DNA from 3 places in the Kosakonia sacchari SP1 genome. Region 1 is predicted to be linked to each of the others. Evidence: predicted binding sites of a transcription regulator. Region 1 holds the regulator's gene; each other region holds the start of a gene.

The links. Region 1 encodes CRP, which controls carbon source genes, mostly activating them, when cyclic AMP is high. Its sites were predicted from a motif close to ATGTGANNNNNNTCACAT; they were not measured.
Region 2: a site for CRP is predicted at 2,293-2,310, ahead of rbsD (D-ribose pyranase). Genes of this name have one in related genera too.
Region 3: a site for CRP is predicted at 2,668-2,685, ahead of adhE (bifunctional acetaldehyde-CoA/alcohol dehydrogenase). Genes of this name have one in related genera too.

Annotation. Positions count from the first base shown of each region.
Region 1 covers NZ_CP007215.2:389,964-394,180, reverse strand. Annotated here, with positions in the region: gene C813_RS24770 (phosphoribulokinase) at 1-556, shown strand, start outside; gene C813_RS24765 (OsmC family protein) at 599-1,003, opposite strand; gene crp (cAMP-activated global transcriptional regulator CRP) at 1,308-1,940, shown strand; gene C813_RS24755 (YccS/YhfK family putative transporter) at 1,987-4,065, shown strand; gene argD (bifunctional acetylornithine/succinyldiaminopimelate transaminase) at 4,055-4,217, opposite strand, start outside.
Region 2 covers NZ_CP007215.2:4,860,860-4,865,076, reverse strand. Annotated here, with positions in the region: gene ravA (ATPase RavA) at 1-97, opposite strand, end outside; gene kup (low affinity potassium transporter Kup) at 321-2,189, shown strand; gene rbsD (D-ribose pyranase) at 2,394-2,813, shown strand; gene rbsA (ribose ABC transporter ATP-binding protein RbsA) at 2,821-4,217, shown strand, end outside.
Region 3 covers NZ_CP007215.2:2,213,880-2,218,096, forward strand. Annotated here, with positions in the region: gene adhE (bifunctional acetaldehyde-CoA/alcohol dehydrogenase) at 1-2,445, opposite strand, end outside; gene C813_RS33550 (YchE family NAAT transporter) at 2,923-3,570, shown strand.

The DNA of each region.
Region 1 (4,217 bases):
TCCCTGGAACCAGGTGCCGGGCACGTTTACGCCGTGGCAACCGCTGCCGGAGCCAACCGATGTGCTGTTTTATGAAGGTCTGCACGGCGGCGTGGTGACGCCGCAAAACGATGTCGCGCGTCATGTGGATTTGCTGGTGGGCGTGGTGCCGATCGTCAACCTGGAATGGATTCAAAAACTTGTCCGCGATACCAGCGAGCGCGGGCATTCGCGTGAAGCGGTAATGGATTCTGTCGTGCGTTCGATGGAGGATTACATCAATTTTATTACGCCGCAGTTTTCCCGTACGCACATTAACTTCCAGCGCGTGCCAACGGTGGATACGTCCAATCCGTTTGCCGCGAAAGGCATTCCTTCACTGGACGAGAGTTTTGTGGTGATCCACTTCCGTAATCTGGAAGGGATTGATTACCCGTGGTTACTGGCGATGTTGCAAGGCTCGTTTATCTCGCATATGGATACGCTGGTGGTACCTGGCGGAAAAATGGGGCTGGCGATGGAGCTGATTATGACGCCGCTGGTGCAACGGCTGATGGAAGGCAAAAAGATCAAATAATGCAGAAAGCCCGGTCAGCCACGTGCCGCCGGGCTTTTCGCATCAGGCTTCGATAACTTCGTAAGAGTGGGTGATCTTCACCGCTTTTTCGAGCATCAAGGCCACGGAGCAATACTTCTCCGCGGATAAATCCACCGCGCGGGAAACCGCCGCATCCTTCAGATCTTTACCGCTGACGATAAAGTGCAAATTGATGTGGGTAAACAGGCGCGGCGCTTCTTCGCGACGCTCTGAAGTCAGCTTCACTTCGCAGTCGGTCACGTCATGACGCCCTTTTTGCAAAATAGAAACCACATCAATGGCGCTGCATCCGCCCGCCGCCATCAGCACCATTTCCATCGGGCTTGGCGCTTTGTCGCCGGAGTTACCGTCCATCAGGATTTGGTGGCCCGATGCGGACTCGCCAAGGAACGTTAACCCTTCAACCCATTTCACACGTGCCTGCATTTTCTTCACTCCGGAGTGGCAATTTTCTTTACAGATTACGCGTACATAACAAAACTCGCAACGGAAGGCGACCTGCGTCATGCTGAAGCGAGACACCAGGAGACAGGCGGTAAAAGCTATGCTAAAACACTCTGGATGCTACAGAGATAAATGGATGTTACGCATGTATGCATGACATCATACTTTAGAGACCGCAGATGACGCTGACGGTCCGCTTCCCTGGATGCGGGAAGCTTAGATTGCAACCCCAGACGTAGGGGCTCATCCTGTGTCTGAGACAGCTTATAACAGAGGATAATCGCGCATGGTGCTTGGCAAACCACAAACAGACCCGACGCTTGAATGGTTCTTGTCTCATTGCCACATTCATAAGTACCCGTCGAAGAGCACGCTGATTCACCAGGGTGAAAAAGCGGAAACGCTGTATTACATCGTTAAAGGCTCAGTGGCAGTGCTGATCAAGGATGAAGAAGGTAAAGAGATGATCCTCTCTTACCTGAACCAGGGAGATTTTATCGGTGAACTGGGCCTGTTCGAAGAGGGTCAGGAGCGCAGTGCATGGGTACGCGCTAAAACTGCCTGTGAAGTGGCTGAAATCTCGTACAAAAAATTCCGTCAGTTAATCCAGGTTAACCCGGATATCCTGATGCGTCTTTCCTCGCAAATGGCGCGCCGCCTGCAGGTCACTTCAGAAAAAGTGGGTAACCTCGCCTTCCTGGACGTAACCGGCCGTATCGCGCAAACGCTGTTAAACCTGGCGAAACAGCCAGACGCAATGACCCATCCGGACGGCATGCAAATTAAAATTACTCGCCAGGAAATTGGTCAGATCGTCGGTTGTTCCCGTGAAACTGTGGGCCGCATTCTCAAAATGCTCGAAGATCAGAACCTGATCTCCGCCCACGGTAAAACCATCGTCGTATACGGAACGCGTTAATCTGTAAAACGGCGCAGCTTACGCGCTGCGTCGTTTTTCTTCCCTCATGTGGCGCAGGCTGATTTATCACCCCGAAATCAACTACGCACTGCGACAAACGCTGGTGTTATGTTTACCTGTGGCCATTGGTCTGGTTTCGGGTCATCTACAACAAGGTCTGCTGTTTTCCCTCGTTCCCGCCTGCTGCAACATTGCCGGGCTTGATACGCCACATAAACGTTTTTTCAAACGCCTGATCATTGGCGGAACCCTGTTTGCCGGCAGCAGCCTGGCGGTGCAATTACTGCTGGCGAAAGATCTTCCATTGCCGCTGATCCTCACCGGGCTGACGCTGGTTTTAGGCGTAACCGCCGAAATCAGCGCACTGCACGGCCGTCTGCTCCCGGCTTCGCTCATTGCCGCCATCTTTACGCTCAGCCTTGCCGGTAACATGCCGGTATGGGAGCCGCTGCTTATCTATGCGCTGGGCACGTTGTGGTACGGGCTGTTCAACTGGTTCTGGTTCTGGATGTGGCGAGAGCAACCGCTGCGCGAATCTCTCAGCCTGCTCTACCGGCAACTGGCAGACTACTGCGAGGCGAAATACAGCTTGCTGACGCAGCATGCCGACCCGGAAAAAGCCCTGCCGCCTTTGCTTGCCCGCCAGCAAAAAGCGGTGGATATGATAAGCCAGTGCTATCAACAACTGCATATGCTGGCCGCCAATAAACACAACGATTACAAACGGCTACTGCGGGTTTTCCAGGTAGGGCTGGATCTGCAAGAGCACATTTCGGTGAGTTTGCATCAGCCGGAAGAAGTGCAAAAACTGGTGGAACAAACCCATGCCGAGCAGGTGATCCGCTGGAACGCACAAACCGTTGCCGCTCGTCTGCGCGTGCTGGCAGACGACATTCTCTATCACCGCTATCCCACGCGCTTCAACATGGATAAGCAGATTGGCGCGCTGGAAAAAATCGCCCGCCAGCACCCGGATAACCCGGTTGGGCAGTTTTGCGCCTGGCATTTTAGCCGTATCGCGCGCGTCTTGCGCACTCAGCGCCCGCTCTATGCCCGCGATCTGATGGCGGAAAAGCAGCGGCGCTTGCCCCTTTTCCCGGCGCTGAAAAGCTATTTATCACTGAAATCTGCGGCGCTGCGGAATGCCGCGCGAATCAGCGTCATGCTCAGTATCGCCAGCCTGATGGGCAGCGCCCTGCATTTACCGAAACCCTACTGGATCATGATGACGGTGATGTTTGTCACGCAAAACGGTTATGGCGCAACGCGCGTTCGCATTGTCCACCGGGCGGCAGGCACCATTGCCGGGCTGGTGATTGCCGGGGCGACGCTGCATTTTCATGTTCCACTCGGTTTTACGCTGGCGGCGATGCTGATGATTACGCTGGTCAGTTATCTCATTATTCGGAAAAACTACGGCTGGGCGATGGTGGGTTTTACCATTACCGCCGTCTACACCTTGCAGCTGCTGACACTAAATGGTGAGGAGTTTATTGTCGCCCGCCTTATAGATACGTTGATTGGTTGCCTGATTGCCTTCGGCGGCATGGTCTGGCTGTGGCCGCAGTGGCAAAGTGGCTTACTGCGACAGAATGCGCACGATGCGCTGGAAACAGATCAGGAAGCGATTCGCCTGATCTTAAGCGATAACCCGCAGCCCACACCGCTTGCCTGGCAGCGAATGCGCGTGAACCAGGCGCATAACGCCCTGTTCAACTCGCTAAACCAGGCGATGCAGGAACCGGGATTCAATACGCGTTATCTGGAAGATATGAAACTGTGGGTAACGCACAGCCAGTTTATTGTTGAGCATATCAATGCGATGACGACGCTGGCGCGCGAACATACGATGTTGACGCCGGAACTGGCGCAACGTTATTTGCAATCCTGCGAAATTGCCCTGCAGCGCTGCCAGCAGCGGCTGGAGTATGACGGGCCGGGAGGATCCGGAGATGTGAATATTCTCGAAGCCCCGGAAACATTAACGCATGGGCCAATGAGCACACTGGAGCAGCATTTACAGCGGATTATTGGGCACCTGAACACCATGCATACCATTTCGTCGGTAGCATGGCGTCAGCGCCCGCATCACGGCATCTGGCTTAACCGCCGCCTTAACCGTTGACCACTTTCGCCACTGCATCCGCGAAGCGCTTCATCCCTTCTTCGATATCCTGCGCGTCAATAATCAGCGAAGGCACAAAACGCATGACGTCCGGGCCAGCATTCAGCACCATAACGCCCGCATCGGCAGCGGCGTAGAGGAAATCGCGCGCG
Region 2 (4,217 bases), 430 kb from region 1:
AACACAGGCGAATGGCGTGGCTGCGCTCAAAAAGCCCTTTTTCCAGCGCGCTGCTCAAGCGGGAAATTCTTTCTGCTAATAAATGTGAGTGAGCCATAATAGATTTGCGTCCTTTCGCCGTGTTATCCGGCTTGCAAAAGCGAGTATAGACGTTCCTGAAAGGGCTTGTAATAGACTGAAGAACGGCTTTATTTTCTTTGCGCCAGATTAATGTGGCCGCATTTAGGGGTACGATTTCATAAATAATCGTGCATACTGTGCGCTTTTTGTGGGCCAAGGGACTAAGCACACATTTTGGCATTCAATCAAAAGATTAGTCTATGAGCACTGATAATAAGCAATCATTACCTGCGGTTACGCTTGCGGCGATTGGGGTTGTCTACGGTGATATCGGCACCAGCCCACTTTATACACTTCGTGAATGTTTGTCTGGTCAGTTTGGTTTTGGCGTTGAGCGCGATGCCGTATTCGGCTTTTTGTCGCTCATCTTCTGGCTGCTGATTTTTGTTGTCTCCATTAAGTACCTGACATTCGTCATGCGGGCGGATAACGCCGGTGAAGGGGGCATCTTAACCCTGATGTCGCTGGCCGGGCGCAATACCTCCGCAAGGATGACCTCGGTGCTGGTGATCATGGGGCTGATTGGCGGCAGCTTCTTTTATGGCGAGGTGGTGATAACCCCCGCGATTTCGGTGATGTCGGCAATAGAAGGGCTGGAAATTATCGCGCCTTCGCTCGACGACTGGATTGTGCCGCTGTCGATTGTGGTGTTAACCCTGCTGTTCGCGATTCAAAAACACGGTACAGGCCTTGTGGGGAAGCTGTTTGCGCCCATTATGCTGGCGTGGTTTTTGATTCTCGCGGTGCTTGGTGCGCGCAGCATTATTGATAATCCTGAGGTGTTGCAGGCGCTGAACCCGATGTGGGCGGTGAATTTCTTCCTGCAATATAAAGCTATCTCCTTTGTGGCGCTGGGTGCGGTTGTGCTCTCTATCACCGGGGTGGAAGCGCTGTATGCGGATATGGGCCACTTCGGTAAGCTGCCGATCCGCGTGGCGTGGTTTATCGTTGTGCTGCCATCGCTGGTGCTGAACTACTTTGGCCAGGGCGCGTTGCTGCTGAAAACGCCGGAAGCGATTAAAAACCCCTTCTTCCTGCTCGCGCCAGAATGGGCGCTGATCCCCATGCTGATTATCGCCACGCTGGCGACTGTGATTGCTTCGCAGGCGGTTATTTCCGGTGTGTTCTCACTGACGCGCCAGGCCGTGCGTCTGGGTTATCTGGCGCCGATGCGCATCATCCATACCTCGGAGATGGAATCCGGGCAGATCTATATCCCGTTCATTAACTGGCTGCTCTACTTTGCGGTGGTGCTGGTTATTGTCAGCTTCGAACACTCAAGTAACCTGGCGGCGGCGTACGGTATCGCCGTGACCGGCACCATGGTGCTGACCTCGATTCTCTCCACCACGGTGGCGCGTAAAAACTGGCACTGGAACAAAGTGTTGGTGGGGCTGCTTCTGCTCTTATTCCTCTCTATCGATGTGCCGCTGTTCTCGGCGAACCTCGACAAAATCGTCTCCGGTGGTTGGTTGCCATTAACCCTTGGGCTGGTGATGTTCATGGTCATGACGACCTGGAAGAGTGAGCGTTTCCGTCTGCTGCGCCGTATGCATGAACACGGTAACTCTCTGGAGGCGATGATTGCCTCACTGGAGAAATCACCGCCGGTGCGCGTGCCGGGCACGGCGGTCTATATGTCGCGTGCGTTGAACGTTATTCCGTTCGCGATGATGCATAACCTGAAGCACAACAAGGTGCTGCATGAGCGGGTGATCCTGCTGACGCTGCGTACTGAAGATGCGCCGTATGTGCACAATGTGCGTCGCGTGCAGATTGAGCAATTGTCGCCGACCTTCTGGCGCGTGGTGGCGAGCTACGGATGGCGCGAAACGCCGAACGTGGAAGAAGTGTTCCACCGTTGCGGACTGGAAGGGCTGAACTGTCGCATGATGGAGACCTCGTTCTTTATGTCGCATGAATCGTTGATTCTGGGCAAACGCCCCTGGTATCTGCGTCTGCGCGGTAAGCTTTATCTGGTGCTACAGCGCAACGCGCTGCGCGCGCCTGACCAGTTTGAGATCCCGCCAAATCGGGTGATAGAACTGGGAACGCAGGTCGAAATTTAATGCTGATAAAACCCCTCTCCACGAGGGGTTTTTGTTATTAATTGCTGGCTATTTCACTTAAAACAAGAAAGCTGTTTTTTTCATCAATTCGACAAGCGAAACGTTTCGATATCGATCACACTTCTGTAACGGCAAGATAGTTTTCTGCACATTCTTCGTACTACACTGCATACAGCGAAACGTTTCGCTGATGGAGCATAAAAAATGAAAAAAGGTCGTGTGCTGAACGCTGACATCTCGTCAGTCATCTCTCGTCTTGGTCATACTGATTCGCTGGTGGTGTGTGATGCCGGGTTGCCGGTGCCGCGTAATACACAACGTATTGATATGGCATTAACGCAGGGCGTGCCTTCCTTTATGCAAGTACTGGAAGTGGTGACGGCGGAAATGCAGGTTGAGTCCGCGATTATCGCCTCGGAGATTAAGCAGCATAATCCGCAGCTCCATGAAACGTTGCTCAAGCATATTGAGCAGCTGCAGCAACACCAGGGAAATAACATCGACGTGCGGTACGTTACGCACGAGCAATTTAAAAAACACACCGCGGACAGTCATGCGGTGATTCGCAGCGGGGAGTGTTCCCCGTTTGCGAATATTATTCTCTGTGCTGGCGTGACCTTCTGAGGCCATCATGGACGCGTTACTACAACTCAAAGGCATCGACAAAGCCTTCCCCGGCGTAAAAGCCCTCTCCGGCGCGGCGCTAAATGTTTACTCTGGCCGCGTGATGGCGCTGGTGGGGGAAAACGGCGCTGGCAAATCAACGATGATGAAAGTGCTTACGGGCATCTACACCCGTGATGCCGGTTCGCTGCTGTGGTTAGGCAAAGAAACCACTTTCACCGGGCCGAAATCCTCTCAGGAAGCCGGTATTGGCATCATCCACCAGGAACTGAACCTGATCCCGCAACTCACCATTGCCGAAAACATCTTCCTCGGTCGTGAGTTTGTGAATCGCTTTGGCAAAATCGACTGGAAAAAGATGTTTGCTGAAGCCGACAAACTGCTGGCGAAGCTGAATCTGCGCTTTAAAAGCGAGCGGCTGGTCGGCGAACTGTCGATTGGCGATCAGCAGATGGTCGAAATCGCCAAAGTGATGAGCTACGAATCGCAGGTCATCATTATGGATGAGCCAACCGATGCCCTGACCGATACCGAAACCGAATCGCTGTTTCGCGTCATTCGCGAGCTGAAATCGCAGGGGCGCGGCATCGTCTATATTTCTCACCGCATGAAAGAGATCTTCGAGATTTGCGATGACGTGACCGTCTTCCGTGACGGGCAATTTATTGCCGAGCGCGAAGTAGCCACGCTGACCGAAGATACGCTGATTGAAATGATGGTGGGCCGCAAACTGGAAGATCAATATCCGCGGCTGGATAAAGCGCCGGGCGAGATTCGCCTTTCCGTCGATAACCTGTGCGGGCCGGGCGTGGAAAATGTCAGTTTCACACTGCGTAAAGGCGAAATTCTTGGTGTAGCCGGGTTGATGGGCGCCGGGCGCACCGAGCTGATGAAAGTGCTGTATGGCGCGCTGCCGCGCACCAGCGGTTATGTGACGCTCGACGGCCATGAAGTGATCACTCGTTCACCGCAGGACGGGCTGGCAAACGGCATTGTTTATATTTCGGAAGACCGCAAGCGCGATGGCTTAGTGCTCGGCATGTCGGTTAAAGAGAACATGTCGCTGACCGCGCTGCGTTACTTCAGCCATGCGGGCGGAACGCTGAAACACAAAGATGAGCAGCAGGCGGTAAGTGATTTTATTCGTCTATTTAATGTGAAAACGCCCTCAATGGAACAGGCAATCGGTTTGCTCTCTGGCGGGAACCAGCAAAAAGTGGCGATTGCGCGCGGTCTGATGACCCGGCCGAAAGTACTGATCCTCGACGAGCCGACGCGTGGTGTCGACGTTGGGGCGAAGAAAGAGATTTATCAATTAATTAACCAGTTTAAGGCCGATGGCCTGAGCATCATTCTTGTCTCCTCCGAAATGCCGGAAGTGTTGGGCATGAGCGATCGCATAAT
Region 3 (4,217 bases), 1.8 Mb from region 1:
GATAGATTTCGGAATACCCAGTTCAGCTTTGATGCTTTCCAGCCATGCCAGCAGTTTTTCGATTTTCGCTGCGGTACGGTCACTGGCAGAAGTCAGACCTAAATGGTCTGCGATTTCTGCATAACGGCGGCGCGCTTGCGGGCGGTCATACTGGCTGAATGCCGTCTGCTTAGTCGGGTTGTCGTTCGCGTTATAGCGAATAACGTTACAGATAAGCAGGGCGTTAGCCAGACCGTGCGGAATGTGGAACTGCGAACCCAGCTTGTGCGCCATGGAGTGACACACACCAAGGAAGGCGTTGGCAAAGGCGATACCGGCGATGGTAGCGGCGCTATGCACACGTTCACGAGCAACCGGGTTTTTTGAGCCTTCGTTGTAAGAGGCTGGCAGGTTCTCTTTCAGCAATTTCAGCGCTTGCAGCGCCTGGCCGTCAGAGAACTCAGAGGCCAGTACGGAAACGTAAGCTTCCAGTGCGTGAGTTACCGCATCCAGGCCACCGAAGGCACACAGGGATTTCGGCATATCCATCACCAGGTTGGCATCGACAATCGCCATATCCGGCGTCAGAGCATAGTCTGCCAGTGGATATTTCTGACCTGTTGCATCATCGGTTACTACCGCAAACGGCGTAACTTCAGAACCGGTACCTGAAGTAGTGGTGATAGCGATCATTTTCGCTTTCACGCCCATTTTCGGGAACTTATAGATACGTTTACGGATATCCATAAAGCGCAGCGCCAGCTCTTCGAAATGGGTTTCCGGATGTTCGTACATTACCCACATAATTTTCGCAGCGTCCATCGGGGAACCACCACCCAGAGCGATAATTACGTCTGGTTTAAACGAGTTCGCCAATTCAGCGCCTTTACGCACGATAGTGAGTGTTGGATCTGCTTCAACTTCGAAGAACACTTCGGTTTCAACGCCAGCCGCTTTCAGCACAGAAGTGATCTGGTCTGCATAACCGTTGTTGAACAGGAAACGGTCAGTCACGATAAGCGCGCGTTTGTGACCATCAGTAATCACTTCATCCAGCGCGATTGGCAGAGAACCACGGCGGAAGTAGATAGATTTCGGAAGTTTGTGCCACAACATGTTTTCAGCTCGCTTAGCAACGGTTTTCTTGTTGATCAGGTGTTTCGGACCAACGTTTTCAGAGATGGAGTTACCACCCCAGGAACCACAACCCAGGGTCAGGGAAGGCGCGAGTTTGAAGTTATACAGGTCACCAATACCACCCTGAGAAGCCGGGGTGTTAATCAGGATGCGCGCGGTTTTCATCTTCTGACCGAAGTGAGCAACGCGATCCGGCTGATTATCCTGGTCGGTATACAGGCAAGAGGTGTGACCGATACCGCCCATAGCGACAAGTTTCTCTGCTTTTTCAACCGCGTCTTCGAAATCTTTCGCGCGGTACATTGCAAGCGTCGGTGACAGTTTTTCGTGTGCGAACGGCTCACTCTCATCGACAACTTTCACTTCGCCAATCAGGATCTTAGTGGTCGTTGGAACGGTGAAACCGGCCAGTTCAGCGATTTTGTAAGCAGGTTGACCAACAATAGCGGCGTTGAGCGCGCCATTTTTCAGGATAATGTCCTGAACTGCTTTCAACTCTTTACCCTGAAGCAGGTAACCGCCGTGGCTGGCGAAACGTTCACGAACCGCGTCATAAACAGAATCGACTACGACAACGGACTGTTCAGAAGCACAGATAACGCCGTTATCAAAGGTTTTAGACATCAGTACAGACGCTACTGCACGTTTGATATCGGCAGTTTCATCAATCACAACCGGGGTGTTACCCGCACCTACCCCGATCGCCGGTTTACCGGAACTGTACGCTGCTTTCACCATGCCCGGGCCGCCAGTAGCGAGGATCAGGTTGATATCCGGGTGATGCATTAATGCGTTAGACAGTTCTACAGACGGTTGATCAATCCAGCCGATCAGATCTTTCGGAGCACCGGCGGCAATGGCTGCTTGCAGTACGATATCAGCTGCTTTATTGGTAGCATCTTTAGCGCGCGGATGCGGGGAGAAAATGATGGCGTTACGGGTTTTGAGACTAATCAGCGATTTAAAGATAGCGGTAGAGGTTGGGTTAGTGGTCGGAACGATACCACAGATAATGCCGATTGGTTCTGCGATGGTAATCGTGCCGAAGGTGTCATCTTCTGACAGCACGCCGCAGGTTTTCTCATCTTTATACGCGTTATAAATATATTCGGAAGCGAAGTGGTTTTTAATCACTTTGTCTTCAACGATACCCATGCCGGATTCGGCAACCGCCATTTTTGCCAGCGGGATACGAGCATCTGCGGCGGCCAGAGCGGCAGCGCGGAAGATTTTATCTACTTGCTCTTGAGTAAAGTTGGCATATTCACGCTGGGCTTTCTTCACGCGTTCAACGAGTGCGTTAAGTTCAGCGACATTAGTAACAGCCATAATGCTCTCCTGATAATGTTTAAACTCTTTTAGTAAACCAGCTGCCTAATGGGAAAGTATAGACAGACCGGCTGCAGGTTGCGTAAGTTTCATAAAAACAAAGAGTTAACGCTAAACCATCCACCACTGATTTACTGAAAGAGCCTCGAGGAAACAACGCACTTACTGACACTTTTGAGCTCTTTTCGTGCCATCAAGATTACCCACTTCTGAGTAAGCAATGCGTGATCTATATCAAATTTCAGCGAAGCTGACACCTTTCAGCAGTCCATTTTTGGGCGTTTGTAGCAAATGTTAATGGCATATGGCCAGGCGCGCTCTAAGATTATCACAATTCCCACAACTGAATAACATGCTGTATTGCTGCGAATTTCCACGGAAATCATGATGAACTGCGCGGCGAAAACGCGTATCTTCTGCATGGATTTTCCTGTCGCGCCGATAGGTTATTTATCTGACACCGTTACAAAACCTACTGTGGAGCACATCGTGTTCGATCTTCCCCTCTATTTTAAATTTTTTATTGGCCTGTTTGCGTTGGTAAACCCGGTCGGCATTATTCCGGTTTTTATCAGCATGACCAGCTACCAGATGACCGCCGCGCGGAATAAAACGAATCTCACCGCCAATCTTTCCGTAGCCATTATTCTCTGGACGGCACTGTTTCTTGGCGATGCCATATTGCAGTTGTTTGGTATTTCGATCGATTCGTTCCGTATTGCCGGGGGCATTCTGGTGGTGACTATCGCCATGTCGATGATCAGCGGGAAACTGGGGGAAGATAAGCAGAATAAACAAGAAAAGTCAGAGACAGCCATTCGCGAAAGTATCGGCGTGGTACCACTCGCTTTGCCTTTGATGGCGGGACCGGGGGCAATCAGTTCCACCATAGTTTGGGGAACACGCTACCACACCGTTGAGCATCTGATCGGTTTCACCGTGGCGATCGCGCTATTTGCGCTCAGCTCCTGGGGGCTATTTCGTATCGCGCCTTGGCTGGTGCGTTTGCTTGGGCAAACGGGTATCAACGTAATAACACGTATTATGGGGTTATTACTTATGGCGCTAGGTATTGAGTTTATTGTCGCGGGGGCGAGATCGCTATTTCCTGGTTTGCTGAACTGATTCACTTCTTCCTTTAATAAGGAAATAAACGGTTGTCGTTATGCTTTCTTTTATATAGCGATGACCGTTGTATATAGAAAAATCGCTGTAAAGGAACGCGCAAAATCAGCAAAACATATGACGAATCCGCAAAACAGCGGAAAGTATAATAAATTACACTAATCAGAAAATCTTTTTCCTATCAGTGCATTATAAGTATAACGAATCTCTGCTGTGCGGAATTCGCGCAATCGCACCTGTTATTTCTGTCACATAATACTATTGGGCTTGCCGTGACATAATTGAAATGATATTAGTACTTTCAATGTTCTCGCAGATGAATGTGCTAAAAAGTAGTCAATTGTTGCTTTTTTGTGCAAAAAAGCACAGCATCGGTCTGAAAACATCACATGGTGGTGATGTTCATTTATCTCATTGATAATAATAGATAAAAAAGTAACAGGGAGGCTGAAAAGCTATCGCCTGTCGGTTGATGCTGTGTCGTAAAAGAGAAATGGTTAACAAATTTGCAAAATGTATTGGCGACAAAAGAGGGCATTTGTTATTTTCCGCCCATTATGTTTCTCGACCTTATAATTTGCAGAATAAACAGCTCAGATGAGAATCGTTTTCATATAAAACGGTTGTCATAGTGAATACCGCGCGCC